4 regions of the Pseudomonas sp. GM24 genome follow, and region 2 is predicted to be linked to each of the others. Evidence: predicted binding sites of a transcription regulator. Region 2 holds the regulator's gene; each other region holds the start of a gene.
What was found. The regulator sigma-54, encoded in region 2, starts transcription at its own class of promoters, with help from an activator protein. The targets are predictions, from matches to a motif close to ANTGGCATNNANNTTGCTNT.

Region 1 (7,253 bases), on a different contig from region 2:
CGGGCCAGCAGTTGCGCGGCGCCACGGATACCGCCGAGCGGATTCTTGATTTCATGGGCGAGACCGCGCACCAGCATCTTGCTGGTTTCCTGCTTGGACAGCTGCGCCTCTTCCTTGGTGATCCGCAGCAAGCGGTCACGCGGATGAACCTCCAGCAGGAGCATGGTCGCGCCGTTGCTGAGGATCGGCGTCACCGCGTAATCCACGGTCAAGGTCTGGCCGGTGAGGGCGGTGAGCATCGCTTCGCGTTTGGTAAACGGGTGCGCCTGCTCTACCGCTTGGCGCAACGAATTCAGCGCCTCGGTGGATTCGGTAAACAGCTCGCTGATGAATTGCCCATGGCTACGCTGCCCGCTGATGGCGAGCAGCATCTCCGCCGCCGGGTTCATGTACTCGAGGCGCAATTCGGCGTCGAGCAGGATGGTGGCGGTGGTCAGGTTGTCGAGCAGCAAACGGTGGATTGCGTCGCTAATAGTCATCGGAGCCTCTTTTGGGGGCGGAGCGTGCGCAAATAACAAGCGTCGGTGAACTGAAAATGCAAAAACCAAACCAAGGCTCTGAAAAGAAGCGTTCAACGCCTGAAACAGGCGTTTGACGCTCGTTTGAGTGGCAGGGTGCCAGCTCGAACGGGAAGTTTCGAACCAAAATGGGTTGGATTGTGGGTACGGTGCAATCTATTGCACCAATATAGTGCGCAAAGCTGAACGGCGTTAGAAGAAACGCAGGAAGGGATTTTTCGGCTCTTCGGGTTTGTCTTTCAACGGGCATTCCGGACGTACGCCGTAGTCGTCGGCGACGCAGGGTTTGACCTGGCGTTTCTGCGCGAGAGAGATGCGCAGCATGTGGAACGGCTGGTTGGCGGTGCGTTCGACGGTGCGGCCCTCGGCATCGAGTATTTCCACGGACAGGTTATGGCTGCCACGATCAATGTTGTTCAGCGGGAACACCGGACTCAGACCGGGTTCGCCGGTGGCTTGGCCATCCAGCAACAGGCGATAACGGTGGCCGCGTTGCAGGCCGGGTTCGCTGGTGACGCTGACGATGATCTCGCCGGCACTGCTGCGAATTGTGGCATCGGGTTCGGGCACCAGAATGCGCAGCATGTCGTAGTGGAACGGTGGTTGTTCCGGGGATTTTTTTGCGGTGGTGATCGGCGCAGCGGCGCCGGGGTTGGCCGACATGCGATTGCTGGTCGCGATCGGTACGCGCTTGGCGTTGCTGCGGGGCTGGTCGGTGTAGACACGATTGCCCTGAGCATCGGTATAGGTGAAGACCTCTGCTGAGGCTTGCAGCATCAGCAGCGCCAGCACGACGAACAAGCTTGCGCGGATCATGGCTTGTGTACCCGCTGTACGCTGAGAGGTACTGGCGGGCTCTGCTGGATGACCGTTTGCCCGTCAATCACCTGCACCGCTAAACGATGTTCGCCGCGATCTACGTTTACCAGTTGCAGGATTGGCACGTTGCTCGGCTGACCGTAAGGCTCATCGTCCAATACCAGCCTTAATTGATGGGGCGGTCGAAGGCGCGGCTTGATCAGCACATTGACGGTGAAGGTGCCGTTGTTGGCGCGCAATGCTTCTTCGGTGGGCAGTCCGGCGAGTTCAAGAATGTCATAGGCGTTGGGCGCAGGTTCACGGTTGTCGGTTTCGGGCGCGGGTGGTGCGCTGGGCGCCTGAGGCTCGACCCGATTGAGCGGCGGCAATTCCACCGGTTGTGCCTGCACGCCGTCCGGCGAGTGATCGCTGTACACCGTGTGGCCGTTGGCATCGGTGTATTTGTAGATCTGCGCGGCGGCGGGCAGGGCGATCATCAGCAATAGAATGTAGAGAAAGGTGCGACCCATGAAATCGACCGGGATTGAAAGCGATGGGGTGCAGCATAGGACAGGTGTGGCGGTTGGCCCAACCCTGCACACATCCAGAGATCATTCATACACCACAATTGATCGTTCCCACGCTCTGCGTGGGTACGCCTCAAGGGACGCTCCGCGTCCAGTGACGCGGAGCGTCACGGGCTGCATTCCCACGCGGAGCGTGGGAACGATCAGCATCACGTCATAAATGGCAGGCAATAAAAAAGGCCTCCCGAAGGAGGCCTCTTTTTGTCACGCCGAAAAACGCGGCGCTACCGGATCAGCAGCTGTAGTACAGCTCATATTCCAGTGGGTGTACGAAGGTGCGAACCTTGATTTCTTCTTCCGATTTCAGCGCGATGTAAGCGTCGATGAAGTCGTCGGAGAATACGCCGCCCTTGGTCAGGAACGCGCGGCCCTTGTCCAGCTCTTCCAGGGCTTCTTTCAAGCTGCCGCAAACTTGCGGGATCTCTTTCGCCTCTTCAGGCGGCAGGTCGTACAGGTTTTTGTCAGCAGCGTCGCCTGGGTGGATCTTGTTCTGGATACCGTCCAGACCGGCCATCAGCAGTGCTGCGAAGGCCAGGTAAGGGTTGGCAGCCGGATCCGGGAAGCGGGCTTCGATACGGCGGGCTTTCGGGCTCGACACGTAAGGAATACGGATCGAAGCGGAACGGTTGCGAGCCGAGTAGGCCAGCATCACCGGAGCTTCGAAGCCTGGTACCAGACGCTTGTAGGAGTTGGTCGCCGGGTTGGTGAAGCCGTTCAGGGCCTTACCGTGCTTGATGATGCCGCCGATGAAGTACAGAGCGGTATCGGACAGGCCGGCATAACCTTCACCGGCGAAGGTGTTCTTGCCGTCTTTCCAGATCGACATGTGCACGTGCATGCCCGAACCGTTGTCGCCGTACAGTGGCTTCGGCATGAAGGTCGCGGTGCGACCGTAAGCGTCAGCAACGTTGTGCACAACGTACTTCAGGGTTTGGGTTTCGTCGGCTTTCTTCACCAGGGTGTTGAACTTGACGCCGATTTCGTTCTGGCCGGCAGTCGCCACTTCGTGGTGGTGAACTTCGACGGTCAGGCCCATTTCTTCCAGTGCGTTGCACATGGAGGTACGGATTTCGTGGTCGTGGTCGAACGGCGGAACCGGGAAGTAGCCACCTTTGACGCCTGGACGGTGCCCCTTGTTGCCGCCTTCGATGTCCTGGTCGGACATCCACGAACCTTGCTCGGAGTAGATCTTGAACATCGAGCCGGAGATGTCCGACTTGAATTTCACCGAGTCAAAGATGAAGAATTCTGGCTCAGGACCGGCGAACACGGTGTCACCGATACCGGTGGCTTTCAGGTGTTCTTCGGCACGCTTGGCGATCGCACGTGGGTCGCGGTCGTAGCCTTGCATGCTCGAAGGTTCGATGATGTCGCACACCAGGATCAGGGTGGCGTCTTCGGTGAACGGGTCGAGAACGGCAGTTTCGTCAACCGGCATCAGGATCATGTCGGAGGCTTCGATGCCTTTCCAGCCAGCGATGGAGGAACCGTCGAACATTTTGCCGACTTCGAAGAAGTCTTCATCCAGCGCATCGCGAGCCGGCATGGTCACGTGGTGCTGAGTGCCTTTGGTGTCCGTGAAGCGCAGATCAATCCACTTGACGTCATGATCTTTGATGAGTTGAACCGTCTTCGACATATGTCCTCCGGGTGGCTTCGGGCTTAGTAGTGGATGCCCTTAGAATTTGGGTGATGCCGGCGCGAATACTCTGCCAAGGCAACCTGCCTCACAAGGGAGCAAATTGCATGCCAGTGCCCCAGCATGGGTTTTTTGCCCCAAATTCACGCTTATAAAGGTGCAAAGCGCCTGAATGCGGAAAATCTCGCCCCCTAATGTAGCGCCACAAATCGAAAATGACCCGTTTTGGTGCATGCAAAACCTTCTGCACATTAACTGGTTAAACCTTGAGCAATTTCCGCTATAATCCGCGCCCCCCTTTTTCGGCTGGCCGTTCGCGCGCTGTTTTCATGAAACTAATCGTAAAAGTCTTCCCCGAGATCACCATCAAAAGCCGACCTGTCCGGACGAAATTCATCCGCCAGTTGGCCAAGAACATCCGCACCGTGCTCCGCGACCTGGACCCGGCCGTGGTGGTGAACGGTGTGTGGGACAATCTCGAACTGGAAACCCGCGTTACCGATCCCAAAGCCTTGAAAGAGATGGGCGAGCGCCTGACCTGCATGCCGGGCATCGCGCACTTTCTGCAGATCGACGAGTACCCGCTGGGCGACTTCGACGACATCACCGAGAAGTGCAAACAGCACTACGGCGATGCACTGGCCGGGAAGATTTTCTCGGTGCGTTGCAAGCGTGCCGGCAAGCACGCATTCAGCTCGATGGATGTCGAAAAATACGTCGGCAGCAAGCTGCGCCGTGAGTGCGGTGCCGCCGGGATCGACCTGAAAGCGCCGGAAATCGAAGTCCGCATCGAAGTTCGCGACAAACGGTTGTTTGTGATCCACAGCCAGCACAACGGTATCGGCGGTTACCCGCTCGGCGCCCTTGAGCAGACGCTGGTATTGATGTCCGGCGGCTTTGACTCGACCGTTGCGGCCTACCAGATCATTCGCCGCGGCCTGATGACGCACTTCTGCTTCTTCAATCTGGGCGGGCGTGCCCATGAATTGGGCGTGATGGAAGTCGCGCATTTCATCTGGAAGAAGTACGGCAGCTCGCAACGCGTGCTATTTGTCAGTGTTCCGTTCGAAGAAGTGCTGGGCGAAATTCTCGGCAAAGTCGATAACAGTCATATGGGCGTCGTATTGAAGCGTATGATGTTGCGCGCGGCCTCCAATATCGCCGACCGCCTGCAGATCGAGGCGCTGGTCACCGGCGAGGCGATCTCCCAGGTGTCGAGCCAGACGCTGCCGAACCTGTCGGTGATCGACTGCGTGACCGACAAACTGGTCCTGCGTCCGCTGATCGTGGCGCACAAGCAGGACATCATCGACACGGCCAACGAGATCGGCACTGCCGATTTCGCCCGGCACATGCCGGAATACTGCGGGGTCATTTCGGTCAATCCGAAAACCGCCGCCAAACGCGGTCGTGTTGAACACGAAGAGAAAGAATTCGACATGGCAGTCCTCGAGCGTGCGCTCGAAAACGCCAAACTGGTGCCGATCGATCGGGTGATCGACGAATTGGGCCAGGACGTACAGATTGAAGAAGTCAGCGAAGCACTGGCCGGCCAGATCGTGATCGACATCCGTCACCCGGATGCCGCCGAGGATGAGCCGCTGGAACTCGCTGGCGTAGAAGTACAGACGATGCCGTTCTACGCAGTGAACGCTCGTTTCAAGGAGCTGGATCCGACTCGCCAGTACCTGCTGTATTGCGACAAAGGCGTGATGAGTCGCCTGCATGCTCACCATTTGCTCAGTGAGGGGCATGCCAATGTGCGCGTTTATCGACCGAGCTAAGTGCCCGGGGCTGTTTGCCTGTGGCCTGCGTCACCGGCCCCCCGACACCGCCGTCAAGCTGTAACGGCCATGCCGGACACTACTGCTAATCGCTGCCAAGACTTGTCAGCAAACCGAATCCTCTGATCGAGATACACAAGTGATCGAAAATCTACGCAACATCGCCATCATCGCCCACGTTGACCATGGTAAAACCACCCTGGTAGACAAACTCCTGCGTCAATCCGGCACCCTGGAACGCAACGAGCTCAACGACGAGCGCGTGATGGACTCCAACGACCAGGAAAAAGAGCGCGGTATTACCATTCTGGCGAAAAACACCGCCATCAACTGGAACGGCTACCACATCAACATCGTGGACACCCCGGGCCACGCCGACTTCGGCGGCGAAGTTGAACGCGTAATGTCGATGGTTGACTCCGTTCTGCTGCTGGTTGACGCTCAAGACGGCCCTATGCCGCAAACTCGTTTCGTGACCAAGAAGGCTTTCGAAGCCGGCCTGCGTCCAATCGTGGTAATCAACAAGGTTGACCGTCCAGGCGCGCGTCCGGACTGGGTTCTGGATCAGATCTTCGACCTGTTCGACAACCTCGGTGCTACCGAAGAACAACTGGACTTCCAAGTTGTTTACGCTTCGGCCCTGAACGGTATTGCCGGTCTGGATCACACCGCCATGGCGGAAGACATGACCCCGCTGTACCAAGCGGTAGTCGACCACGTTCCGCCTCCGGCCGTTGACCGTGACGGTCCGTTCCAGATGCAGATCTCCGCTCTGGACTACAACAGCTTCCTGGGTGTTATCGGTGTTGGCCGTATCGCTCGTGGTCGCGTCAAGCCGAACACCCCGGTTGTCGCTATCAGCGCCGACGGCAAGCGCCGCAACGGTCGTATCCTGAAGCTGATGGGTCACCACGGTCTGCACCGCATTGACGTTGAAGAAGCAGCAGCCGGCGACATCGTCTGCATCAGCGGCTTCGACGAGCTGTTCATCTCCGACACTCTGTGCGATATCAACACCGTCGAGGCGATGAAGCCGCTGACCGTTGACGAGCCAACCGTTTCCATGACCTTCCAGGTAAACGACTCGCCATTCTGCGGTAAAGAAGGCAAGTTCGTGACCTCCCGTAACATCAAGGATCGTCTGGACAAAGAGCTGCTGTACAACGTTGCACTGCGCGTTGAAGAAGGCGACTCGGCTGACAAGTTCAAGGTTTCCGGCCGTGGTGAGCTGCACCTCTCGGTACTGATCGAAACCATGCGTCGCGAAGGCTTCGAGCTGGCCCTGGGCCGTCCTGAAGTGATCATCCGTGAAGTTGACGGCGTGAAGCAGGAACCGTTCGAAAACGTAACCATCGACATCCCTGAAGAATCGCAGGGCAAGGTCATGGAAGAGATGGGTCTGCGTAAGGGCGACCTGAGCAACATGGTGCCGGATGGCAAGGGCCGTGTTCGTCTGGAATACAACATCCCTGCTCGCGGTCTGATCGGTTTCCGTAACCAGTTCCTGACCCTGACCAACGGTGCTGGCATCCTGACCTCGATCTTCGACCGTTACGCTCCAGTGAAGTCGGGCCACATGTCCGGCCGTCAGAACGGCGTTCTGGTTTCGGTTGAAACCGGTAAGGCACTGACCTACTCGCTGGAAACCCTGCAGGCTCGTGGCAAGCTGTTCGTAGAACACGGCCAGGAGATCTACAACGGTCAAATCGTTGGTCAGAACAGCCGCGACAACGACCTGGGTGTAAACCCAACCAAAGGCAAGAAGCTCGACAACATGCGTGCTTCGGGTAAAGACGAAACCATCGCTCTGGTACCACCTGTTCGCTTCACCCTGGAACAGGCTCTGGAATACATCCAGGAAGACGAGCTGTGCGAAGTTACTCCTAAGTCCATCCGTCTTCGCAAGAAGATCCTGGACGAAAGCGAG
Region 2 (7,253 bases):
ATGCCCTTCAGTACTCAGATAGATTTTGGTGCCCTTGCCAGCCGCCAGCATCATCATCGCCATGATGCTTTTGCCATCAATCGTGGTCTCTGGTGTACGACCCACTCTGATCGTGCAATCCGGATACTGCCCGGCCACTCCAACAAACTTGGCCGATGCGCGGGCATGCAGGCCCAGCTTGTTGATGATTTCGATTTCCAGAGCAGGCATCGCGGTGTGAATCCTTTAAGTGAGGTCGCGGTGGCGAACCTGGACGTTCTTCAGGGTTTTCTGCAGGGCCTGACCCAGGCGTTCGGTCAGGTAGACGGAGCGGTGATGCCCGCCGGTGCAGCCAATGGCAATGGTGACGTAGGCGCGGTTGCTCGCAGCGAAGCGCGGCAGCCACTTGTGCAGGTAAGTGAAAATGTCCTGGAACATTTCTTCGACCTCTGGCTGCGCCGCAAGGTACTCAGCCACCGGCGCATCGAGACCTGATTGCGCGCGCAGTTCCGGCTTCCAGTACGGATTGGGCAGGCAGCGCACATCGAATACCAGATCCGCGTCGACCGGCATGCCGCGCTTGAAGCCGAAGGACTCGACCAGAAATGCGGTCCCCGGCTCCGGCTGGTTCAGCAGGCGCAGCTTGATGCTGTCGCGCAGCTGATACAGGTTCAGATTGGTGGTGTTGATCTTCAGGTCCGCGAGGTCGGCAATCGGGCCGAGCAGGGCGGTTTCATCCTGGATCGCCTCGGCCAGCGAGCGGTTGGCGTTGCTCAGTGGATGGCGACGGCGAGTCTCGGAGAAACGCTTGAGCAGGGTTTCTTCGTCGGCGTCCAGATACAGAACGTCGCACTGGATGTGCTTTCCCCGGACATCTTCAAGCAGCTCCGGAAAGCGCGTCAGGTGGCTCGGCAGGTTGCGCGCATCGATGGACACGGCCACCAGCGGTTGCGCCAGCTCAGTGTGAATCAGCGCGCGTTCGGCCAGTTCCGGCAGCAAGCCTGCAGGAAGGTTGTCGATGCAGTAATAGCCGTTGTCCTCAAGGACATCCAGAGCCGTACTTTTACCCGAGCCGGAACGGCCGCTGACGATGATCAAGCGCATGATTAATGCCCGTTCTGCTCGTCCAGGACAACCTGATACAAGGCTTCGTTGCTCGCGGCGCTACGCAGTTTATCGCGCACGTCCTTGCGGTCGAGCATGCTGGCGATCTGACGCAGCAACTCCAGGTGCGCATCGGTGGCGGCTTCCGGGACCAGCAGTACGAACAGCAGGTCAACCGGAGCGCCATCAATGGCGTCGAAATCGATTGGCGTATCAAGGTGCATCAAGGCGCTGATAGGCGACTGGCAACCCTTGAGACGGCAGTGAGGAATGGCGATGCCGTTACCAAAACCGGTGGAGCCGAGTTTTTCACGGGCAATCAACGCCTCGAAGACATCTTGCATCTCCAGATCCGGCACTTCGCGGGCGATCAGGTTGGCAATTTGTTCGAGGGCTTTCTTTTTACTGCCGCCCGGCACGTTCACGAGGGAACGGCCGGGGGTCAGGATGGTTTCAAGTCGGATCATGGATTAGGGATGTTAACGACCGGTAGCGCCCTGAAGGAGGCTCTGGGTCTTTTCCTTATGCTTTTTGAGTTGGCGATCCAGCTTGTCGGTCAGTGAGTCGATCGCAGCATACATATCAGTATCTTCTGCGTTAGCGACCACTTCGCTGCCGGGTATATGCAAGGTGGCTTCAATTTTCTGCTTCAGCTTTTCGACGCACATCGTGACTTGCACGTTGGTGATCTTGTCGAAATGTCGCTCCAGTCGTTGGAGTTTTTCCTCGATGTAGGAACGCAGAGGTTGGGTCACTTCCAGTTGGTGTCCACTGATGTTGACTTGCATACAGCTTCTCCTTCGTTGCCAGTGCATAAAGCGGCAGGCCGAAAAGCCTGCCACTGGAACGCTGTAACGTGGCTTACATCAACCGCTTGCGTTCGCTCGAAGGCGCGATCCCGAGGGATTCGCGGTACTTGGCGACGGTGCGGCGAGCCACCTGAATGCCTTGTGCCTCCAGTAAACCAGCGATCTTGCTGTCACTCAACGGCTTTTTCTGATTTTCCGCTGCAACCAGTTTTTTGATGATCGCGCGGATCGCTGTGGACGAGCATTCGCCGCCTTCGGAGGTGCTGACGTGGCTGGAGAAAAAGTATTTCAACTCATAAATACCGCGCGGGGTATGCATGAATTTCTGTGTGGTCACCCGTGAAATCGTTGATTCGTGCATGCCGACCGCTTCGGCGATGTCATGCAGGACCAGCGGCTTCATGGCTTCGTCGCCGTACTCCAGAAAACCGCGCTGATGCTCGACGATCTGGGTGGCAACTTTCATCAGGGTTTCGTTGCGGCTCTGCAGGCTCTTGATGAACCAGCGGGCTTCCTGCAACTGATTGCGCATGAAGGTGTTGTCGGCGCTGGTGTCGGCGCGACGCACGAAACCGGCGTACTGGGCATTGACGCGCAGGCGTGGCACCGACTCCTGATTGAGCTCGACCAGCCAGCGCTCGTTGTCCTTGCGCACGATAACGTCAGGGACAACATATTCGGCTTCAGTCGACTCGATTTGCGAGCCTGGGCGCGGATTCAGGCTCTGCACCAGTTCGATGACCTGACGCAGTTCGTCTTCCTTGAGCTTCATGCGACGCATCAACTGGCTGTAGTCGCGGCCGCCGAGCAGGTCGATGTAATCGCTGACCAGACGCTTGGCTTCAGCCAGCCAAGGCGTCTTGGCTGGCAGCTGGCGCAATTGCAGCAGCAGGCATTCGCCGAGGTTGCGGGCGCCGATGCCGGCTGGTTCAAATTGTTGAATGCGGTGCAGGACGGCTTCGATTTCGTCCAGTTCGATGTCCAGTTCCGGATCGAACGCCTCGAGGATCTCTTCGAGGGTTTCATCCAGGTAGCCCTGATTGTTGATGCAATCGATCAGGGTGACGGCGATCAGGCGATCGGTGTCGGACATCGGTGCAAGGTTCAGTTGCCACAGCAGATGGCTTTGCAGGCTCTCGCCGACGGAGGTGCGTGTGGTGAAGTCCCACTCGTCATCGTCGCTGCTCGGCAGGCTGCTGGCACTGGTCTGGTAGACGTCTTCCCAGGCGGTGTCGACCGGAAGCTCGTTGGGGATGCGCTCGTTCCATTCGCCCTCCTCGAGGTTGTCCACCGTCGGGGCAGTTTCCTGATAGGACGGTTCCTGGATTTCGGTGGCGGGCTTCTGTTCGGCGTTGTCGGCCATGGGGTCGGAATTGTCGAAGTCGTCGCCTTCTTCCTGGCGTTCGAGCATCGGATTGGATTCCAGAGCCTCCTGGATTTCCTGTTGCAGATCCAGGGTCGACAATTGGAGCAGACGGATGGCCTGTTGCAGCTGCGGTGTCATCGTCAGCTGCTGGCCCATTCTCAAGACTAGCGATGGTTTCATGGCAGGGGCTTAACACCTTATTCGCCGGCGCTATGCGCCATCCACTACAGGGCGCCGAAGCGCCAAACTTAAGCAAATTATATGCCTGAAACTGAAGTGTTTGCCTAGAGCGCTGTAACAATTAAAGCGTATTAAATCCTGCTTGAATCGATACAGCGCCCGGGCGGCGCACCGGGCACTGTTGCGCTTACAGGCGGAACTCGTGGCCCAGATACACTTCCTTGACCAGATCGTTGGCCAGGATGGTTTCTGCATCGCCCTCGGCAATCAACTGACCGTCGTTGACGATGTAAGCAGTTTCGCAGATGTCCAGCGTCTCACGGACGTTGTGGTCGGTGATCAGTACACCAATGCCCTTGGCCTTGAGGTGGTGGATGATCTGCTTGATGTCGCCGACCGAAATCGGGTCGACACCGGCGAACGGTTCGTCGAGCAGGATGAATTTCGGTGCCGTTGCCAGCGCGCGAGCGATTTCCACACGGCGGCGTTCACCACCGGACAGGCTCATGCCGAGGTTGTCGCGGATGTGACTGATGTGGAATTCCTGCAGCAGGTTTTCCAGCTCTTTGCGACGGCCGGCCTTGTCGAGCTCCTGGCGGGTCTCGAGGATGGCCATGATGTTGTCGGCCACCGACAGTTTGCGGAAGATCGACGCTTCTTGCGGCAGATAGCCGATACCGGCCTTGGCACGACCGTGCATCGGCTGGTGGCTGACGTCCAGATCATCGATCAGCACGCGACCCTGATCGGCCTGTACCAGGCCGACGATCATGTAGAAGCAGGTCGTCTTGCCGGCGCCGTTCGGGCCGAGCAGGCCGACGATCTGGCCGCTGTCGATCGACAGGCTGACATCACGCACGACCTGGCGGCTTTTATAGGCCTTGGCCAGGTGCTGAGCTTTCAGAGTTGCCATTACTGGGTTTTCTCGTCGGTTTTCTTCTTCGGCTGGATCACCATGTCGATGCGCGGACGCGCCTCGGTGACCTTGCTGCCGGTAGCGCGACCGGCGCTGGCCAGTTTCTTCACGGTGTCATAGACGATTTTCTCGCCTTGCGTCGTGTTGTTGTCCTTATCGACAACCTTGGCCTTGTCGATCAGTACAACGCGGTTTTGCGCGGCGTGGTACTGGATCGTTACGCCCCAGCCCTGTACAGGCTTGGCATCACCTTGAGTCTGCAACTGTTCGAAGTAGGCGAGGTTGCCCACCGACGTCACGACATCGATATCGCCAGCCGGCGTACGGGTGATGGTCACCGTGTTGCCTTTAACGATCATCGAGCCTTGGGTGATGATCACATCACCTTTGTAGGTGGCGATGCCGTTCTTGTCATCCAGTTGGGCGTCGTCGGCCTGAATGCGGATAGGTTGCTGCTGATCGTTCGGCAGAGCCCAGGCGCTCACGCTTCCCAGTGCTGCGCCCAGACTGAGCAAAATAGGGAGGGTTTTAACGAGCCTCATACTGTCCTCTTACGTTCGATTGCAGGTGTATCCTGCTTTCCTTCAGGTACGCTTTCATTCCGACGCCAGTCGATACACCGCCAGCACCCTCGATTCTAACGGGTTGCTCGGTCTGCGCATATTCTTGCTGCGGGAACACGGTCATGCGGGTGCTGGTGATCAGAGTGCCGCGTTTTTTCTCATCGGTGCGCTGTACGCGTACCGAATCGATCAGTTCAACTTCGGTACCGCCCGAGTTCACTTCGCCGCGTTCGCTGGTCACGTGCCAAGGGAAGTCGGTGCCGCGATACATGTTCAGGTCCGGCTTTGTGACCAGGGTGACATCGGTAGCCTTGACGTGCTCGGCCTTGTCGGAGGTCATTTCATACTGCACTTTGCCGTCCGGCAGGTATTGCAGGGTGTGCGTGTTGGTTGCATACCAGTCGATAGGCGTTTCGACCGACGTCACCGGTGGCTTGTCGAGGAAGCGTTCCGGACTGATGTTCCAGTAGCCCACCGCGGCAAATATCGCCGCGATACAGCCGAACAGCAGGAAGTTGCGAAATTTTTTGCTAAACATGGTTTGGCTCACAGGTACGCGGCGTTGGCCGCATCGAGGCGGCCCTGGGCGCGCAGGATCAATTCGCAGAATTCGCGGGCGGCCCCTTCGCCACCACGGGCGCGGGTTACGCCATGGGCGTGTTCGCGGACGAAATCGGCGGCGTTGGCTACGGCCATGCCCAGACCAACACGGCGAATCACCGGCAGATCGGGCAGATCGTCACCGAGGTAAGCGACTTCTTCATAGCTTAGGCCCAGTTGCTCAAGCAGACCGTCGAGAACAACCAATTTGTCTTCGCGGCCCTGAAACAGGTGGGGAATCCCCAGGTTTTTCGCTCGACGTTCAACGACGGGTGTCTTGCGGCCGCTGATGATAGCGGTCTGCACGCCGGCGTTCATCAGCATTTTGATGCCTTGACCGTCGAGGGTGTTGAAGGTCTTGAACTCGCTGCCGTCTTCAAGGAAGTACAGGCGACCGTCGGTAAGAACGCCGTCGACGTCGAAAACCGCCAGTTTGATCGCTTTGCCGCGTTGCAGCAGATCGTTGCTCATTACATGACTCCTGCGCGCAGCAGATCGGAGAGGTTGAAGGCGCCGACCGGGCGATCTTCCTCGTCTACGACTACCAATGCGTTGATTCGGTGATCTTCCATGATTTTCAGGGCTTCGGCGGCCAGCATTTCCGGGCGGGCAGTCTTGCCGTGGGCCGTCATTACCTGGTCGATGGTGGCGCTGCGGATGTCGATGCTGCGATCCAGCGTGCGGCGCAAGTCGCCGTCGGTGAAGATCCCGGCGAGTTTACCGTCCGTTTCAAGGATAACGGTCATGCCCAGACCTTTACGGGTCATTTCCATCAATGCGTCTTTGAGCAGCGTGCCGCGTTGGACTTGCGGCAACTCTTGTCCGGCGTGCATGACGTTTTCCACTTTCAGCAGCAGGCGACGGCCGAGGGCGCCACCCGGGTGCGAGAAAGCGAAATCTTCGGCGGTGAAGCCGCGTGCTTCCAGCAGTGCCACGGCCAGCGCATCGCCCATGACCAGTGCTGCGGTCGTCGACGAGGTCGGTGCCAGGTTCAGCGGGCAGGCTTCGTGTTCGACGTGAACGTTGAGATTGACTTCGGCCGCCTTGGCCAGCGGCGATTGCGGGTTGCCGGTGACGCTGATCAACTGGATGCCCAGACGTTTGATCAATGGCAGCAAAGTCACGATTTCATTGGTCGAGCCGGAATTCGACAGGGCCAGGATCACGTCGTCGCGGGTGATCATGCCCATGTCGCCATGGCTGGCCTCGGCCGGGTGCACGAAAAATGCAGGGGTGCCGGTGCTGGCCAGGGTCGCGGCAATCTTGTTGCCGATGTGCCCGGATTTGCCCATGCCAACCACGACCACACGGCCTTTACTGGCCAGAATCATCTCGCAAGCACGTACGAAATCGGCGTCGATATGGGGCAGCAAGCCTTGTACGGCTTCCACTTCGAGTTGGATGGTGCGTTGTGCCGATTGAATCAGGTCGCTGGATTGGCTCATGTCAGAAATCGTATAGCCCGATGAAAAGGCGGCGATTATAGCGGTTATGTTGCAAAGGCTCACGCAAGTTCGTCGTGCTTTGTCATTCCTCGTTACCAAAAGCCGGCAAAAGAGCCTGCGCACCTGTCATATCGCCGAACACAGGCTGGTACAAGCCTTGGGCGCTTAGCCTTTGCAGTGATATAGTTCGCCGCCAGTTCGGCCTGCCCGGGATGTACGTGCTTTTTAAGTAAAGACAGGCGTCCGAGTGAGAGGCTGCATCGCAAGGAGTTTAGATGAGTGCCGATAACG
Region 3 (7,253 bases), on a different contig from region 2:
AGCATTAAGGAATTGCCGGCCGGTATTGCAGTGCCTCGGCCAAGTGTTCGCGTTTGATTGCATCGACTTGCTCAAGGTCGGCCAGTGTCCGGGCGACTTTGAGTAGGCGATGCGCTGAGCGTAGCGATAGCGTCAGCCGTTCACAGGCTGATTCCAGCCACTTCTCATCGGCTGTGGATAACTTGCAGTGCCGCTTCAATCCCGGCAGATCGAGAAACGCATTGGCACAGCCCTGACGCTTCTGCTGTCGTTCGCGAGCCTCGGCCACCAACGCCGCAGCGCTGGCGCTGTCTTCTCCCGGCTTTACCTGCGGGTTCAACGCCGTCGCTTCCCGCGCCACTGTCAGGTGCAGATCAATCCGATCGAGCAACGGCCCCGATAGCTTGTTGCGATAGCGCTGGACCATGTCCGGTGTACACGAGCACTTGCCGCTGGGCTCGCCAAGATATCCACAGGGGCAGGGATTCATCGCCGCCACCAACTGGAAGCGTGCCGGAAAACGTACGCGATCCTTGGCTCGGGAAATCACGATATGACCCGACTCCAAAGGCTCGCGTAAAACCTCCAACACCTTGCGATCAAATTCCGGCAACTCATCGAGAAACAGCACGCCATGGTGGGCGAGCGTAATCTCGCCGGGTTGCGGTTTCGAACTGCCGCCGACCAGAGCCGGCCCGGATGCCGAGTGGTGCGGTTGACGGAAGGGGCGCTGCGGCCAATGGGTCAGCGGCGCGCCACTGGCGACTGACTGAATCGCCGCGACCTCCAGTGCTTCACTCTCGGCCAGCGGCGGCAACAGCCCCGGTAATCGGCTGGCCAGCAACGTCTTGCCCGTCCCCGGTGGTCCGCTGAACAACAGGTTGTGCGCACCCGCAGCGGCAATCAGCAACGCTCGTTTCGCCGCCAGTTGCCCCTGTACTTCATTCAAGTCGGGATAAGGCTTGCTGGCATGCATCAGCCCGTCGGAGACATAGGGTTCAACCGGCGTATGCCCATTGAAATGCGCCACCGCCTCCAGCAAATGATCCACCGCAAACACCTTCAACCCCGAAGCCAGACACGCCTCCTCGGCATTCGCCCGCGGCACCACCAACGCACGACCCGCCTTGCGCGCCGCCAGTGCGGCCGGCAACACCCCACGCACCGCTCGTACCGCGCCGGACAACGCCAACTCACCCAGACATTCCACATCATCCAGCGTCAGACACGGCACCTGCACACTCGCCGACAGAATCCCCAAGGCAATCGCCAGATCAAACCGCCCGCCATCCTTGGGCAGATCCGCCGGCGCCAGATTCAAGGTGATCCGCCGCGCCGGAAACTGCAGCCCGGAATTGATGATGGCGCTGCGCACCCGATCCTTGCTCTCCTTCACCGCCGCCTCGGGCAGCCCGACCATGGTCAGCGACGGCAGACCGTTGGCCAGATGGACTTCGACGGTGACAGCGGGGGCTTCCACGCCTATCTGGGCGCGACTGTGGACGATGGAGAGGGACATGGTCGTTCCTTGAGCTGAATCGGGGGGCCGCTTCCTGCGGGTTTTTGAAGGGTAGTTGAGCCGGGTTTCAGTGCTGAAATAGAGGTTTACAAGACGTATCAAGACCCGATGGGCTGTCAGTGCTTGCCTGAATTGGAGCGTTGACTCTCGCTCGGCATTGACGGATCCTCCCGCTCGAGGACTGCAACTGCGCATTCGTCGGGACTGGGCACCAGTAAAAGCTCCCCCGCATTTTTGGCAGCAGAGAAAGCTGGTTTCTCTGAAGTAGTGACGACGGGCCAGCTCGTCGGATTCTGAACCCATGGTTGCAAAGCCAGGAGCTAAAGAATCGCTGCGACTACTCCTCCAAACACAAAAAAGGCGTCCTATGGACGCCTTTTTATTTTTGACTCAGGATCTTCTACCGGCCAGCGGGCCGCTTGGCTCAAGCTCTGGCCCACACGTAACAGCAACTTCAATAAATCGCCGTTGGTTGGCTGACATATCCCCAGCCAACCGGAGTGCTTCGAGATGTAGTTCAACAATCTGAAGAAGCTTTGCCTTTCGCTTTTTTGGGCTCATACGCACCTCGTGCGATTGGGTTGTTGATTTCGATGTTATTGACCGTTCACAGAAATGACAAGCCGGTTGGAGTGGTCGAATTCGAACCCCAGTTTCCGGTAGTAAAAAACAACATTCGGATCAGGATCCTGAATTTCGATTTCTTTGCATCCTAGCGCTCGCGCATAGTGATCTGCGACAAGCAGAGCAATCGGCGCGATCCTGCCGCGAAGCGGGTGCGCCCTGTCCGGATGCCCTTCCAACAGAATAATCTTTAAGCAGATAGAGCTTGCGCGCGGGGTCGCATAGCACATGCCGCAAAGAATCTGTTTGTACCATATCGCCAAATCCAGACCTTTCGCATCTTTACTTTTCCAGTCTGCAACGTCATCCCAAGGGAAAATTGTTGGCCCCTCCCAGAGAAAGTATTGCTTTATCGCCGCAGGGGTAATTGGCTCAAACTTGACCGCTGCTGCATCAATATTTGGGATTCTCGGGGCAATGTTCTTTAGAAAGAGTTTGTAGGCGATCTTTCGCGAGTTTGATCTGAATGTCTGGTTACGAAGATCCGTTGCTTTGCCTTTTCTTCTCATTGTTTTCATCTGTTTGGATCTGGTCGCAGAAGATAGCCAGCAGAGAGGGGGCAGCGAAATCAGACGTGAGGGACGCGTTTTGTAGGACGTTACTTCTGTGAGTGGAGGATTTCGGAGTAGGAGGGGTGGAGATAACGAAGACACAAAACAGGTCATTTCAGTGGTATCACTGAAATGACCGTTGGTGAGGTTGCAGCGCAAAAATTCAGATCAATTGTAGAGCCTTTCTCCACCATGAGTTCACAACCGTGCGGTTTGCCTGTTCTCGCTCCGTCACCATGTGTGGCACATCCTGCAACCGTATCCACGGCTGGTTATTCCAATGCAACAAGCTCAATGTCATGTCCGGCCAACTGAGCAAGCTGAGGTGTGGGCGTTCGCTTGTGCTGGGGTGTTGGGCGTCGCGCAGGGTGGGGATGACCTGGTGGGTGAGCCATTCGCGCAGGGCTCGGTATTCGGGGCAGTAGTGGTAGACGAGGAGAGCGTAGATGCCGGACTCGCTGATCAGCAGGGTGTTTTCGATCTGGTTGTGGATCAGGGTTTTTCGGGTTTGGTATTGGTCGGGGTCGAGTTTTCGCAGCATGCGTTCGTTGAGGTAGATGTGCAGCAGGCGACTCAGGTCTCGGGCGCAGAACCAGGGTTGGTTCTGGATGAGGAGGGCGTGGAGGGGGAGTTTGTGGCGGGTGAATATGTGCGGGGTCAGATAAGTATCTTCTTGATTCATTGAGCAGTTCCTCTTGCTTAAGGGGCTGCCCTCAATCGTCGCCAAACGATTGGGTGGCAGTTGTACGCGGGTTGGCGAACCGGAGCAAAAGGAACCCGGCAGACCCGAAGGTCTCCCACGCACAACCGCCATGAAACGATGTGGCGGTAAATGTAGCCGCCATCATGGTTGTCGTGCGCCTTAAGCTGTTCGGGTCGCCAAACCCGCTGCTGAACATTCAGCATCGGGTGAGCTTAGAAACCTGGGCTTTTCGGCGCAATCGGACGGCGGTCATTCAGGTTGTAGGACGTTGCCGGGATGGTTGAAGGGCTGGAGATCAAAAGATCGCAGCCTTCGGCAGCTCCTACAGGGGGAGTGGATTATTCAGCCGGAGGTGTCAGCTTCGCTTCCATCTCAGCCACCTTCGCTTCAAGGCTTTCGAGGCGGGCACGAGTGCGCGCCAACACAACCATCTGACTATCAAACTCTTCACGGCTCACCAGATCGAGTTTGCTGAAGGCACTCTGCAGCAGCATCTTGAACTGGCTTTCGATTTCGGCTTTCGGCAGCGGGGTGTCGCCGCTGAAGAGGCGGGAGGCGGTGCCGCTCAGGGCGTCGAGGAAGTCTTTGGGCGCGAGCATGGTGGATGTCCTGGAAACAATGGCCGGCAGTGTATCACGCAGTGTCTATAGTCAATCTCGTGGTCAGGGATGCACGCTTTTCGCGCAGGCGGACGGATGGCGACGCACCGTTGTTGTGCGTATCCGGATGGCGTTTTGCACGGGATGCCTTGCGGCAGCGGCCAAGGGATTGAAATCAGGGGATTTTGGCGAGATGGCAAGGTTTCTGCTTAGTCACCTTCGACCCATGCACTGATGCAGTCGCTGTGACGAATGCAGTGCGGCAGACGGAGCGGGGAGTTTCGTCAGCAGCGGTTAGCTGGCGTCAGTCGGGCAGGTAAGGCCGACGATGCGTTACAAAGCCAGGCACTGCGCTTAGACTTGAGTCGGGTTTGTTTTCCTGGGGCAAGTCCACCAATTCGGGAGAGAGTTTCATGAAGCTAGTCACTGCCATCATCAAGCCGTTCAAGTTGGACGACGTGCGCGAGTCGCTGTCCGAAATCGGCGTGCAGGGCATTACCGTTACTGAAGTCAAAGGCTTCGGCCGGCAGAAGGGTCACACCGAGCTGTATCGCGGCGCGGAATATGTGGTCGATTTTCTGCCCAAGGTGAAAATCGACGTGGCCATCGACGACAAGGATCTGGATCGGGTGATCGAGGCGATCACCAAGGCGGCCAACACCGGCAAGATCGGTGACGGCAAGATCTTCGTGGTCAATCTGGAACAGGCGATTCGCATCCGTACCGGCGAAACCGATACCGACGCGATTTAAACGCCGCCACAAACCCCAACGCCCCAGGAGAAAACAATATGACTCTGCGTAAATTCGCAGGGCTAGGAGCCCTGTTGTCCATCGTAATGCCAAGCCTTGCAATGGCGGCAGACGAAGTGGCGGCCCCAGTCCTCAATTCCGGCGACACTGCCTGGATGCTCACCTCGACGGCACTCGTGCTGTTCATGACCATCCCCGGCCTGGCGCTGTTCTACGGCGGCATGGTTCGCTCGAAAAACATTCTTTCCGTGATGATGCAGTGCTTCGCCATTACCGGTCTGATCAGCATCCTGTGGGTCATTTATGGCTACAGCATTGCGTTCGACACCACCGGCATGGAGCAGGGCGTCGTCAACTTCAACTCGTTCTTCGGCGGCATGGGCAAGGCGTTCCTCGCCGGTGTCACGCCTTCGAGCCTGACCGGCCCAGCGGCTTTGTTCCCTGAGGCGGTGTTCATCACCTTCCAGATGACCTTCGCGATCATCACCCCGGCGCTGATCGTCGGTGCGTTCGCTGAGCGGATGAAGTTCTCCGCGATGCTGATCTTCATGGGCATCTGGTTCACCCTGGTTTATGCACCGATCGCGCACATGGTCTGGTCCGGCAACGGCGGTCTGATGTGGGACTGGGGCGTACTCGACTTCGCGGGCGGCACCGTGGTGCACATCAACGCCGGTGTCGCCGGTCTGATTGCCTGCCTGGTGCTGGGCAAGCGTAAAGGCTTCCCGACCACCCCGATGGCTCCGCACAACCTCGGTTACACCCTGATGGGCGCGGCGATGCTGTGGGTCGGCTGGTTCGGCTTCAACGCCGGCTCCGCTGCAGCGGCCAACGGCACTGCCGGCATGGCGATGCTGGTCACTCAGATTGCTACCGCTGCTGCGGCACTGGGCTGGATGTTTGCCGAGTGGGTCACCCACGGCAAGCCAAGCGCACTGGGTATCGCATCGGGTGTGGTGGCCGGTCTGGTCGCGATTACTCCGGCTGCCGGCACCGTGGGCCCGATGGGTGCACTGGTGATCGGTCTGGCCGCAGGCGTGGTGTGCTTCTTCTGCGCCACCACCCTGAAACGCAAACTCGGTTATGACGATTCCCTGGACGCGTTCGGCGTGCACGGTATCGGCGGTATCCTCGGCGCGATCCTCACCGGTGTGTTCGCAGCTCCGGCTCTGGGTGGCTTCGGCACCGTTACCGATATCGGTGCGCAAGTGTGGATTCAGGTCAAAGGCGTGGGCTTCACGGTGATCTACACCGCGATCGTCACCTTCATCATTCTCAAGGTCCTGGACGCCGTCATGGGTCTGCGTGTGACCGAGGAAGAAGAGTCGGTTGGCCTCGATCTGGCACAACACAACGAACGCGGCTACAACCTGTAAGTACGCGCATTAAAAAATTTGCCCGGTTCGCCGGGCATTTTTTTGTCTGGAATTTGTCGCAGAGAGAGCAGCTGAAAGGATTTTTCGTACGGCTTTGGTCGTGTTTACGACGAGCGTTTTTCTGCGGCCAATGGCTTACATCATTGCAGGATTATTAGGGCCTTTGTTTTTTCCCAGAGCGCGCTAGAATGCGCCCCGAACGTTCGGAGAACTGTATGTGGCAACAGACTCTGATAACCCTGCGGGCACGGCCCCGGGGCTTTCATCTGGTAACGGACGAGTTACTCGCGGGGCTGCCTGAACTCAGGGAGTGTCGGGTCGGTCTGTTGCATTTGTGGCTGCAGCATACCTCGGCGTCGTTGACCATCAACGAGAACGCCGATCCGGCGGTACGTCGCGACTTCGAACGATTTTTCAATCGTCTGATCCCACAAGGAACAGACGGCTATGAGCATAACGACGAAGGCCTGGACGACCTCCCGGCGCACTTCAAGGCCAGCGTGCTTGGCTGCCAGATCAGTCTGCCGGTTTCGGCAGGTCGCCTGGCACTGGGGACCTGGCAAGGCGTTTATCTGGGCGAGCACCGTGATCATGGCGGTGCCCGAAAAGTCCTCGCCACCTTGCACGGTGAAGGGGCATAAACCGTTGGTCACCAATGGTTACTGATTTTTTAACGGCGACTTTCGACAGTTGCCAAAGCTGGTCTATAACTAATCTGCTTTTCGCAAGTCATGAGGTAGAACATGAGCGACGATGATCTGGAAAACGACGACCTCGAAGTAGGCGACGAAGACGAGGCCGAGGAAGGTCTGGAAGCAGCAGCGGAAGACGTTGCTGACGACGATGGTGGCGACGATACGCCGGCCCCGGCTGCCAAAGGCAAAGCCAAGGCTGCGGTGTCGGTAGACGAGTTGCCGAGCATTGAAGCCAAGAACAAGGAACGCGACGCCCTGGCCAAGGCCATGGAAGAGTTCCTGTCGCGCGGCGGAAAAGTGCAGGAAGTGGAGGCCAATGTGGTCGCCGATCCGCCGAAGAAGCCAGACAACAAGTACGGTAGCCGCCCTATCTGAGGCGTGCCGCTGGCTTGCTGAAAAGGCCCGCCGTCGCTGCGGGCTTTTTCATGGGTGATGAAAAGATCAAAAGATCGCAG
Region 4 (7,253 bases), on a different contig from region 2:
TCGAGTAGACGAGCAGGTGGTGCAGGAGCAGATGGTGCAGGACCCTTTGCAGGCGCCGACAACGCCTGAGCCAGGGCCAGAGCCTGAACCCGATGCGCAGCCAGAGCTTGCAGCAGAAGCGGAGCCTGATAGTGGCAGTGACAAGCCGGCTCCGGATCTCAGTGGCGGCAGACCTTGAACTGAACAAAACGCATGGCGCATAAAAAAGGGCAGCCCTGGGCTGCCCTTTTTATTGGCCGGACGAATCAGAGATCGTCTTTGTCGAAACGGCGTGCCTCACGTTGCAGCTGATACACAAAACGCTCAACGTTGCGCGCGGCCTGACCACTGATGTTGTGGAAACGCAGGCCGGCGAAGGTGATGTTGAGTTTTTCTTCGAAGTGCAGATAACGCAGTTCAACGGAGGTCGGCTGGTTGCCGAACAGCGGCGGGGCAATCAGGCGGTCATAGACCTGGCCCAGTTGCAGGCGATCAGTGATATCGCCTTCGAAACGCAGCTTGCAGCCGGTCGCGGAGATATCCAGCAGTTTGCCGTTGATCGGCGCCTTGAGCTTTTCTCCGCCCAATTCAACGCTGACCAGATCAGTCAGTTTCAGTGCGGCGCGGAAAGCATTGCGGCGCTGGTGGTAAACCACTTCGGTCGGTAGCTCGCCGGTGTAGAAGCGATCACCGTCGGATTCCTCGATATTCAACGTGCCGGTGCATTCCCAGGCAATGCGCACACCGTCATGAAAGCCTTCGACCTTGAACGGCTCGCCGGCCAGCAGGAAACGTTCGCCGTCACGCGGGATCATCTCGTCCAGCGCGATCGAAGCGCTGTCGCGGTCGACTTTGATCAGATAGCTCTGGAAGCGCTGGCTGCGCTCATGAAAGGTAATGATCAGCGGATCGTGGCTTTCTTGCAGCTGGCGCAGGTTGCTGGAGATTTCCAGTGGCGTGGTGAGCACCTTAGGGGGCTGCGGAGCATCATCCGCGCTGAGGGCGTTGGACACGGTTAATCAATCTCCAGACAAAATATGACGACTAGCCAGCATTTTGCCAGCATGTTCCGCGGGTTGATAGAGCTGGCGCATCAACGGCTCATGCCTGGCTGAGCGGACGCGGTATGGCGGGTTTGGCAAAGGTGCCACTGGCGTTATAAAGCGCTGGCGCTTCACCGCCGGTGAGGATCTTCAGCTGATTGGCCGTGGCGGCCTGCTGGATCTGAATGGACTGGCCATTCTTGACGTTGGCGGCCTGGCATTGAGCGATCAGATCGGTCAATGCATCGCCTTGCGTCAACAGCTGCTCGCCAATGCTCGACTGGCTGGCCAGTTGCACAAGGCCTGTACGATCAGTCGGCAGGTTGAGGCTGGCGAGGATTTCGCTGCGTTTGCGGCCATGCTGTTCAAGCAGAATGATCAATGCCTGTTTGTGCGCCAGAATTTCTTCCAGCAGTGGCATGTCGCGACCGTGCAACGCGAGAGATTCGGTTTGCAGCAACTCCAGCAATTGTTGAGCTGGAGCAAAGTCGTCGTTGATCAGTTGCAATAAATTAGTGTCGTGCATGGCTGGCCTTGGGTATTAAGCGTCCAAAAGCCTCGCGCCGGCAAAGGCCTAGCGCTGGGCTTCGAAGTTGAGCAGTTTGCTGGCTACACGGTTGCTGTCGACTTTATAGCTGCCATCGGCAATCGCGGCTTTCAACTCGGCCACACGGGCTTTGTCGACAGCAGGTTGATCGCGCAGCTTGTCAGTGACCTTCTGCAACTGTTGAGCCTCATTACTGAGGTGTACCGATTCCCCGCTTTTTGCGGTACTGGCCGTTTCGGCCTGGGTATTCAGCGGCGCGGAGGTGCCGGATTCGGCGGTTTCCTTGGCGTTGCTGGTACGTGTACTGCCCGTAAGTGACGAGGAGCTGTTCAAACGGCTGAAATCGATGACCATGATAAAAAACCTCTGGGAATTTGGACGCTTGCCATGTTTTCGGCCATCCCCTGGAAAACTTTAGGCACATTTACAATGAGCCTTGCATGCGCCGGCGCGTGTCCTGCTGCGGCACAGTTTAGGGAACAGCCGGGGCTAGCGCCAGTTTTCTACATCGCCACTTCCACTTGGCCCGGCGCGGTGACTTGCGCCTTGATGACCCGTTGCGAGTTGAGGTTTTTCACCCGGATCTGTTCTTTCAAACCGCCATTGGCCAGCGCTTCACCGGGCATGCGCACGGCGAGCGTGCCGCTGCGCGCAGTGATGACCACTTGATCGCCCTTGCGAATGACTTCGGCCTGTTCCAGATGAACCAGGGTAATGACCTGATCGGCTACCGTTGGTCGGGTCAATTTCTGCCCGATCGCTTCGTCTACCGAGGTCAGAAAGCCTTGGTTGATCGTGCTCACGTCGCGCTCTCGCAGGGTCACGTCCTGTGGCTCGATAATCCCTGCGCGTTTCAGCGGCCGCGTGGTGGTCACAATCTCGCGAAACAGGCGGACTTGAGCGGGCACGAACACGGTCCAGGGCGAGGCGCCCTCACAGCGGACCTTCACGGTAACCCGGCCCAAAGGACGTGCCGGGCTCTCCAGAGTCGCTGTCAATTCCTTGTCGCACATAGGCATGCGCATACGCGGGTCGAGCTGGTTTACTTCGATTTCATAGCGGCCTTCCGTTTGACTGGTAGCCAGATAGTCTTCTACGGTGAATTCAAGAAAGCCCTGAGTGACGCCGATAAGCATGTCAGGCAAGGTAACCGCATCAGCAATGGCAGGGCTGCCAGCAAAAGAGCAGCAAATGGCGCACGCGACACAAAGCCCTCTGCGAAGAGGTGATGTCAGGCGTCGGAAAAATGTCGTTTGAGCGTTCATACGAGTTAAAAAGCAAGCGCCGTGCCGTTTAGCAATGAATGTGCGTCGCAACAACACTTGGCGTTGGTGTAGGAGTCTGGGGCATGGCTGGTGTAATGGATTCGGTGAACCAGCGCACGCAACTGGTAGGGCAGAATCGCCTGGAGCTGTTGTTGTTCCGTCTCGACGGTCAGCAGCTCTATGGAATCAACGTGTTCAAGGTGCGGGAAGTGTTGCAGTGCCCGTCGCTGACGTTGATGCCCAAGTCCAGTCCTGTCGTGTGCGGGGTGGCAAATATCCGGGGGGCGACCATTCCGATCCTTGATCTGGCAATGGCCACCGGTTCCGGAGCGTTGAAAGACAAGAACAACCCGTTCGTGATCATCACGGAGTACAACACCAAGACCCAGGGTTTCCTGGTCCGCTCGGTGGAGCGCATCGTCAACATGAACTGGGAAGAGATTCATCCACCACCCAAGGGCACGGGTCGCGATCATTACTTGACCGCTGTGACTCGGGTGGACAATCAGTTAGTCGAAATCATCGACGTCGAGAAAGTGCTGGCGGAAGTTGCGCCGACACCGGAAGCGATTTCGGTGGGCGTGGTCGATGTCGAGACCCAGACCAAAGCACTGTCGTTGCGTGTCTTGACGGTCGATGACTCATCGGTGGCGCGGAAGCAGGTCACGCGTTGTCTACAGACGATCGGTGTCGAAGTGGTGGCGCTGAACGACGGCAAGCAGGCGCTGGATTACCTGCGCAAGCTGGTCGATGAGGGCAAGAAGCCGGAAGAAGAGTTCCTGATGATGATTTCCGACATCGAGATGCCGGAGATGGACGGGTACACCCTGACGGCGGAAATCCGCGGCGACGCACGCATGCAAAAGCTTCATATCATCCTGCATACTTCGTTGTCGGGGGTATTCAATCAGGCGATGGTCAAGAAAGTCGGTGCCGATGACTTTTTGGCCAAATTCCGTCCTGATGACCTCGCATCCCGGGTAGTCGACCGGATCAAAGCAGCAGATATCAGCTAGGGGCGTTTTGTCCCTGGCGGTCAACACGATTTAAGAGGCGGCATCATTGTCTACGGGTAATTTGGATTTCGAACAGTTCCGGGTCTTCCTGGAAAAAGCCTGTGGCATTCTGCTCGGTGAAAACAAGCAGTACCTGGTCTCGAGCCGTCTCAACAAACTGATGGAGCAGCAAGGCATCAAATCCCTGGGTGAGCTGGTTCAGCGCATCCAGACCCAGCCGCGCAGCGGTTTGCGCGAGCAAGTGGTCGATGCCATGACGACCAACGAAACCCTGTGGTTTCGTGACACCTATCCGTTTGAAGTCTTGAAGAACAAGGTGCTGCCTGAAGCAATCAAGGCCAGCCCCAACCAGCGTCTGCGGATCTGGTCGGCAGCGTGCTCGTCGGGTCAGGAACCGTACTCGCTGTCGATGTCGATCGACGAGTTCGAGCGGTCCAACCTTGGCCAGTTGAAGATGGGCGTGCAGATTGTTGCGACCGACCTGTCCGGCCTCATGCTGACCAACTGCAAGACTGGCGAGTACGACAGCCTGGCCATCGGTCGCGGTTTGTCGCCGGAACGTCTGCAGCGTTACTTCGACCCGAAAGGGCCGGGGCGCTGGGTAATCAAGGCGCCGATCAAGAACCGCGTGGAGTTCCGCTCGTTCAACCTGCTCGACAGCTATGCCGCGCTGGGCAAGTTCGACATCGTGTTCTGCCGCAACGTGTTGATCTACTTCTCTGCCGAAGTGAAGAAAGACATTCTGTTGCGCATTCACAGCACGTTGAAGCCGGGTGGTTATCTGTTCCTTGGCGCTTCCGAAGCGCTGAACGGTTTGCCGGACCATTACCAGATGGTGCAGTGCAGCCCGGGGATTATTTACCAGGCGAAGTGAAGCATGCGGAAAAAAGGGAGCCCTCAAGGGCTCCTTTTTTTTGCCGCATGCTTCACGTAGGAGCTGCCGAAGGCTGCGATCTTTTGATTTTGTTTTTTAAGAACAAGATCAAAAGATCGTCCGATCGCAGCCCGAACCTTCGGCAGCTCCTACAGGGGGAGGTGTTAACAGGAAGAAGCGGCAGAAAAGCGGCATCCGGCGGAAACCGGTTGCCGCTTTTCTGGCATTGCCGCTTTGCCGACTCCCGGCAAAGCCCCGGTTTATGTGGGTTTTGTGGTTTGGCACGGCGCTTGCTAAAGCTCAGTTACGAAAAACCGGTCACCTGAAGGTTCCCGACATGAGCATCAGCTTCGATAAAGCGCTCGGCATTCACGAAAAGGCATTGGGCTTCCGCGCCCAGCGTGCCGAAGTGCTGGCCAACAACATCGCCAACGCCGATACCCCGAACTACAAGGCGCGGGATCTGGACTTCTCCAAAGTGCTTGAAGCACAGACCCAGAAAAATGCGAACGGCACCATCGCCCTGAACATGACCAACAGCCGTCACATCGAAGCTGAAGGCCTGGGCAACGGCGACGAATCGCTGATGTATCGCACGCCGATGCAACCGTCGATCGACCAGAACACCGTGGACGCCCAACTGGAACAGTCGAACTACGCGGAAAACGCCGTCGGCTTCCAGGCCAGCTTCACCCTGCTCAACAGCAAATTCAAAGGGCTGGTGTCAGCCCTGCGCGGAGAGTAATCCATGTCCCTGTCCAGCGTTTTCAACATTGCCGGCAGCGGCATGAGCGCACAGACCACGCGTCTGAACACCGTGGCCTCGAACATCGCCAACGCCGAAACCGTCTCGTCGAGCATCGATCAGACCTATCGCGCCCGTCACCCGGTGTTCGCCACCATGTTTCAGGGCGGCCAGAACAGCGGCAGCAATTCGCTGTTCCAGAGCCAGGACGCGGCTGGTCAAGGCGTGCAGGTACTCGGCGTGGTGGAAGACCAGAGCAACCTCGAAGCGCGCTACGAGCCGAATCATCCGGCAGCCGACGCCAAAGGCTACGTCTACTACCCGAACGTCAACGTGGTGGAAGAAATGGCTGACATGATTTCCGCGAGCCGGTCCTTCCAGACCAACGCCGAAATGATGAACACCGCCAAAACCATGATGCAGAAAGTACTGACCCTCGGTCAGTAATAAGGGGCGACGGCCATGAGTGTTTCCGATACCACCAGCAGCTTGAGCATGAATGACATCCTGGCGAACTCGTCGAAAAAGACCAGTTCGACCACCGGTGGCATTGCTTCGGCCACTAACAGCGCCACCGGCGGCCAGGCCCTGGGCAAGGACGCGTTCCTGCAATTGCTGGTCACCCAGCTGAAAAACCAGAACCCGCTCGATCCGCAGGACAACAGCGCATTTGTTGCGCAGTTGGCGCAGTTCAGCAGCCTGGAAGGCATCACCACGCTGAACAGCACGGTCAGTTCGCTGGCCGGCAACTACAACTCCTCGCAAGCGTTGCAGGCTTCGTCGCTGGTGGGTCGCAATGTGATCGTGCAGACCAACTCGGTTCAGCTCGACGATCCGAGCAAAGGCATGACCGGTTCGGTCACCGTTCCGTCGTCGATTGCCGGCGGCACCGTGAGCATCACCGACAGCAGCGGCGCGGTGGTTCGCACCATCGATCTGGGCAGTCGCGCCGCAGGCGCCGCGAGCTTCACCTGGGACGGCAAGGACAAGGACGGCAATCTGGTCAAGACCGGTACCTATACCGTCAAGGCCAACGCATCGATCAATGGCACCTCGACCGATATGGCGACGTACCTGCCGGCCACCGTCACCAGCGTGACGATCAGCCAGACCGGCGGCGAACTGATGCTCAACCTGTCCGGCAAGGGCACCGTTGCCCTGTCCAAAGTACAAACCATTGGTATATAGAGCCGACTAACCGGCACAAAGGAGTGGAATATGTCTTTCAATATCGGCCTTAGCGGTCTCTATGCAGCCAACAAACAACTGGACGTGACCGGCAACAACATCGCCAACGTCGCGACCGCCGGTTTCAAATCGTCCCGTGCAGAATTCGAAGACGTCTACTCGGCCACTCGCCTGGGCAGCGGCAGCAAAGTGATCGGCAACGGCGTGCGCCTGGCCAACGTTTCCCAGCAGTTCACCCAGGGTGACATCAACAACACCGGTAACGTGCTGGACATGGGCATCAACGGTTCGGGCTTCTTCACCATGAGCAACAACGGCTCGGTGTCCTACACCCGTGCCGGTACGTTCAAGGTCGACAACGCCGGTTACATCACCAACACCGACTACACCTCGCGCCTGCAGGGTTACGGTGTGGACGCCAACGGCAAGATCATCAACGGTGTATTGACCGACCTGAAGATTGATACCTCGAACCTGGCGCCGAAATCGACTTCGTTGGTAACGTCAAGCATCAACTTGAACTCGACTGCGTCGGTGATCGTTGATACCGGCACCAACGCCGTCAAGTTCGACCCAAGCAAGCTTGAGACGTACAC

Region 1: the regulator sigma-54 is predicted to act here: its motif matches at 3,638-3,657, upstream of glnA (type I glutamate--ammonia ligase).
Region 3: the regulator sigma-54 is predicted to act here: its motif matches at 4,168-4,187, upstream of glnK (P-II family nitrogen regulator).
Region 4: the regulator sigma-54 is predicted to act here: its motif matches at 5,002-5,021, upstream of flgB (flagellar basal body rod protein FlgB).

What each region holds. Positions count from the first base shown of each region.
Region 1 covers NZ_AKJR01000065.1:4,259-11,511, forward strand. Annotated here, with positions in the region: gene glnL (nitrogen regulation protein NR(II)) at 1-479, opposite strand, end outside; gene PMI23_RS10325 (DUF4124 domain-containing protein) at 711-1,334, opposite strand; gene PMI23_RS10330 (DUF4124 domain-containing protein) at 1,331-1,846, opposite strand; gene glnA (type I glutamate--ammonia ligase) at 2,136-3,542, opposite strand; gene thiI (tRNA uracil 4-sulfurtransferase ThiI) at 3,872-5,326, shown strand; gene typA (translational GTPase TypA) at 5,466-7,253, shown strand, end outside.
Region 2 covers NZ_AKJR01000069.1:13,173-20,425, reverse strand. Annotated here, with positions in the region: gene PMI23_RS10770 (HPr family phosphocarrier protein) at 1-210, opposite strand, end outside; gene rapZ (RNase adapter RapZ) at 226-1,083, opposite strand; gene ptsN (PTS IIA-like nitrogen regulatory protein PtsN) at 1,086-1,550, opposite strand; gene hpf (ribosome hibernation-promoting factor, HPF/YfiA family) at 1,563-1,871, opposite strand; gene PMI23_RS10750 (RNA polymerase factor sigma-54) at 1,945-3,438, opposite strand; gene lptB (LPS export ABC transporter ATP-binding protein) at 3,626-4,351, opposite strand; gene lptA (lipopolysaccharide transport periplasmic protein LptA) at 4,351-4,896, opposite strand; gene lptC (LPS export ABC transporter periplasmic protein LptC) at 4,883-5,455, opposite strand; gene PMI23_RS10730 (KdsC family phosphatase) at 5,464-5,988, opposite strand; gene PMI23_RS10725 (KpsF/GutQ family sugar-phosphate isomerase) at 5,988-6,962, opposite strand; gene PMI23_RS10720 (ATP-binding cassette domain-containing protein) at 7,238-7,253, shown strand, end outside.
Region 3 covers NZ_AKJR01000116.1:52-7,304, reverse strand. Annotated here, with positions in the region: gene PMI23_RS14760 (aldose 1-epimerase family protein) at 1-8, shown strand, start outside; gene PMI23_RS14755 (YifB family Mg chelatase-like AAA ATPase) at 5-1,498, opposite strand; gene PMI23_RS14750 (N-acetyltransferase) at 2,095-2,640, opposite strand; gene PMI23_RS14745 (BRO-N domain-containing protein) at 2,837-3,355, opposite strand; gene PMI23_RS14740 (accessory factor UbiK family protein) at 3,715-3,975, opposite strand; gene glnK (P-II family nitrogen regulator) at 4,389-4,727, shown strand; gene PMI23_RS14730 (ammonium transporter) at 4,766-6,103, shown strand; gene PMI23_RS14725 (secondary thiamine-phosphate synthase enzyme YjbQ) at 6,319-6,744, shown strand; gene sutA (transcriptional regulator SutA) at 6,847-7,173, shown strand.
Region 4 covers NZ_AKJR01000051.1:6,889-14,141, forward strand. Annotated here, with positions in the region: gene PMI23_RS08495 (MFS transporter) at 1-178, shown strand, start outside; gene PMI23_RS08500 (flagellar brake protein) at 246-992, opposite strand; gene PMI23_RS08505 (flagella synthesis protein FlgN) at 1,081-1,548, opposite strand; gene flgM (flagellar biosynthesis anti-sigma factor FlgM) at 1,597-1,923, opposite strand; gene flgA (flagellar basal body P-ring formation chaperone FlgA) at 2,073-2,834, opposite strand; gene PMI23_RS08520 (chemotaxis protein CheV) at 2,918-3,850, shown strand; gene cheR (protein-glutamate O-methyltransferase CheR) at 3,897-4,724, shown strand; gene flgB (flagellar basal body rod protein FlgB) at 5,062-5,469, shown strand; gene flgC (flagellar basal body rod protein FlgC) at 5,473-5,916, shown strand; gene flgD (flagellar hook assembly protein FlgD) at 5,932-6,657, shown strand; gene flgE (flagellar hook protein FlgE) at 6,688-7,253, shown strand, end outside.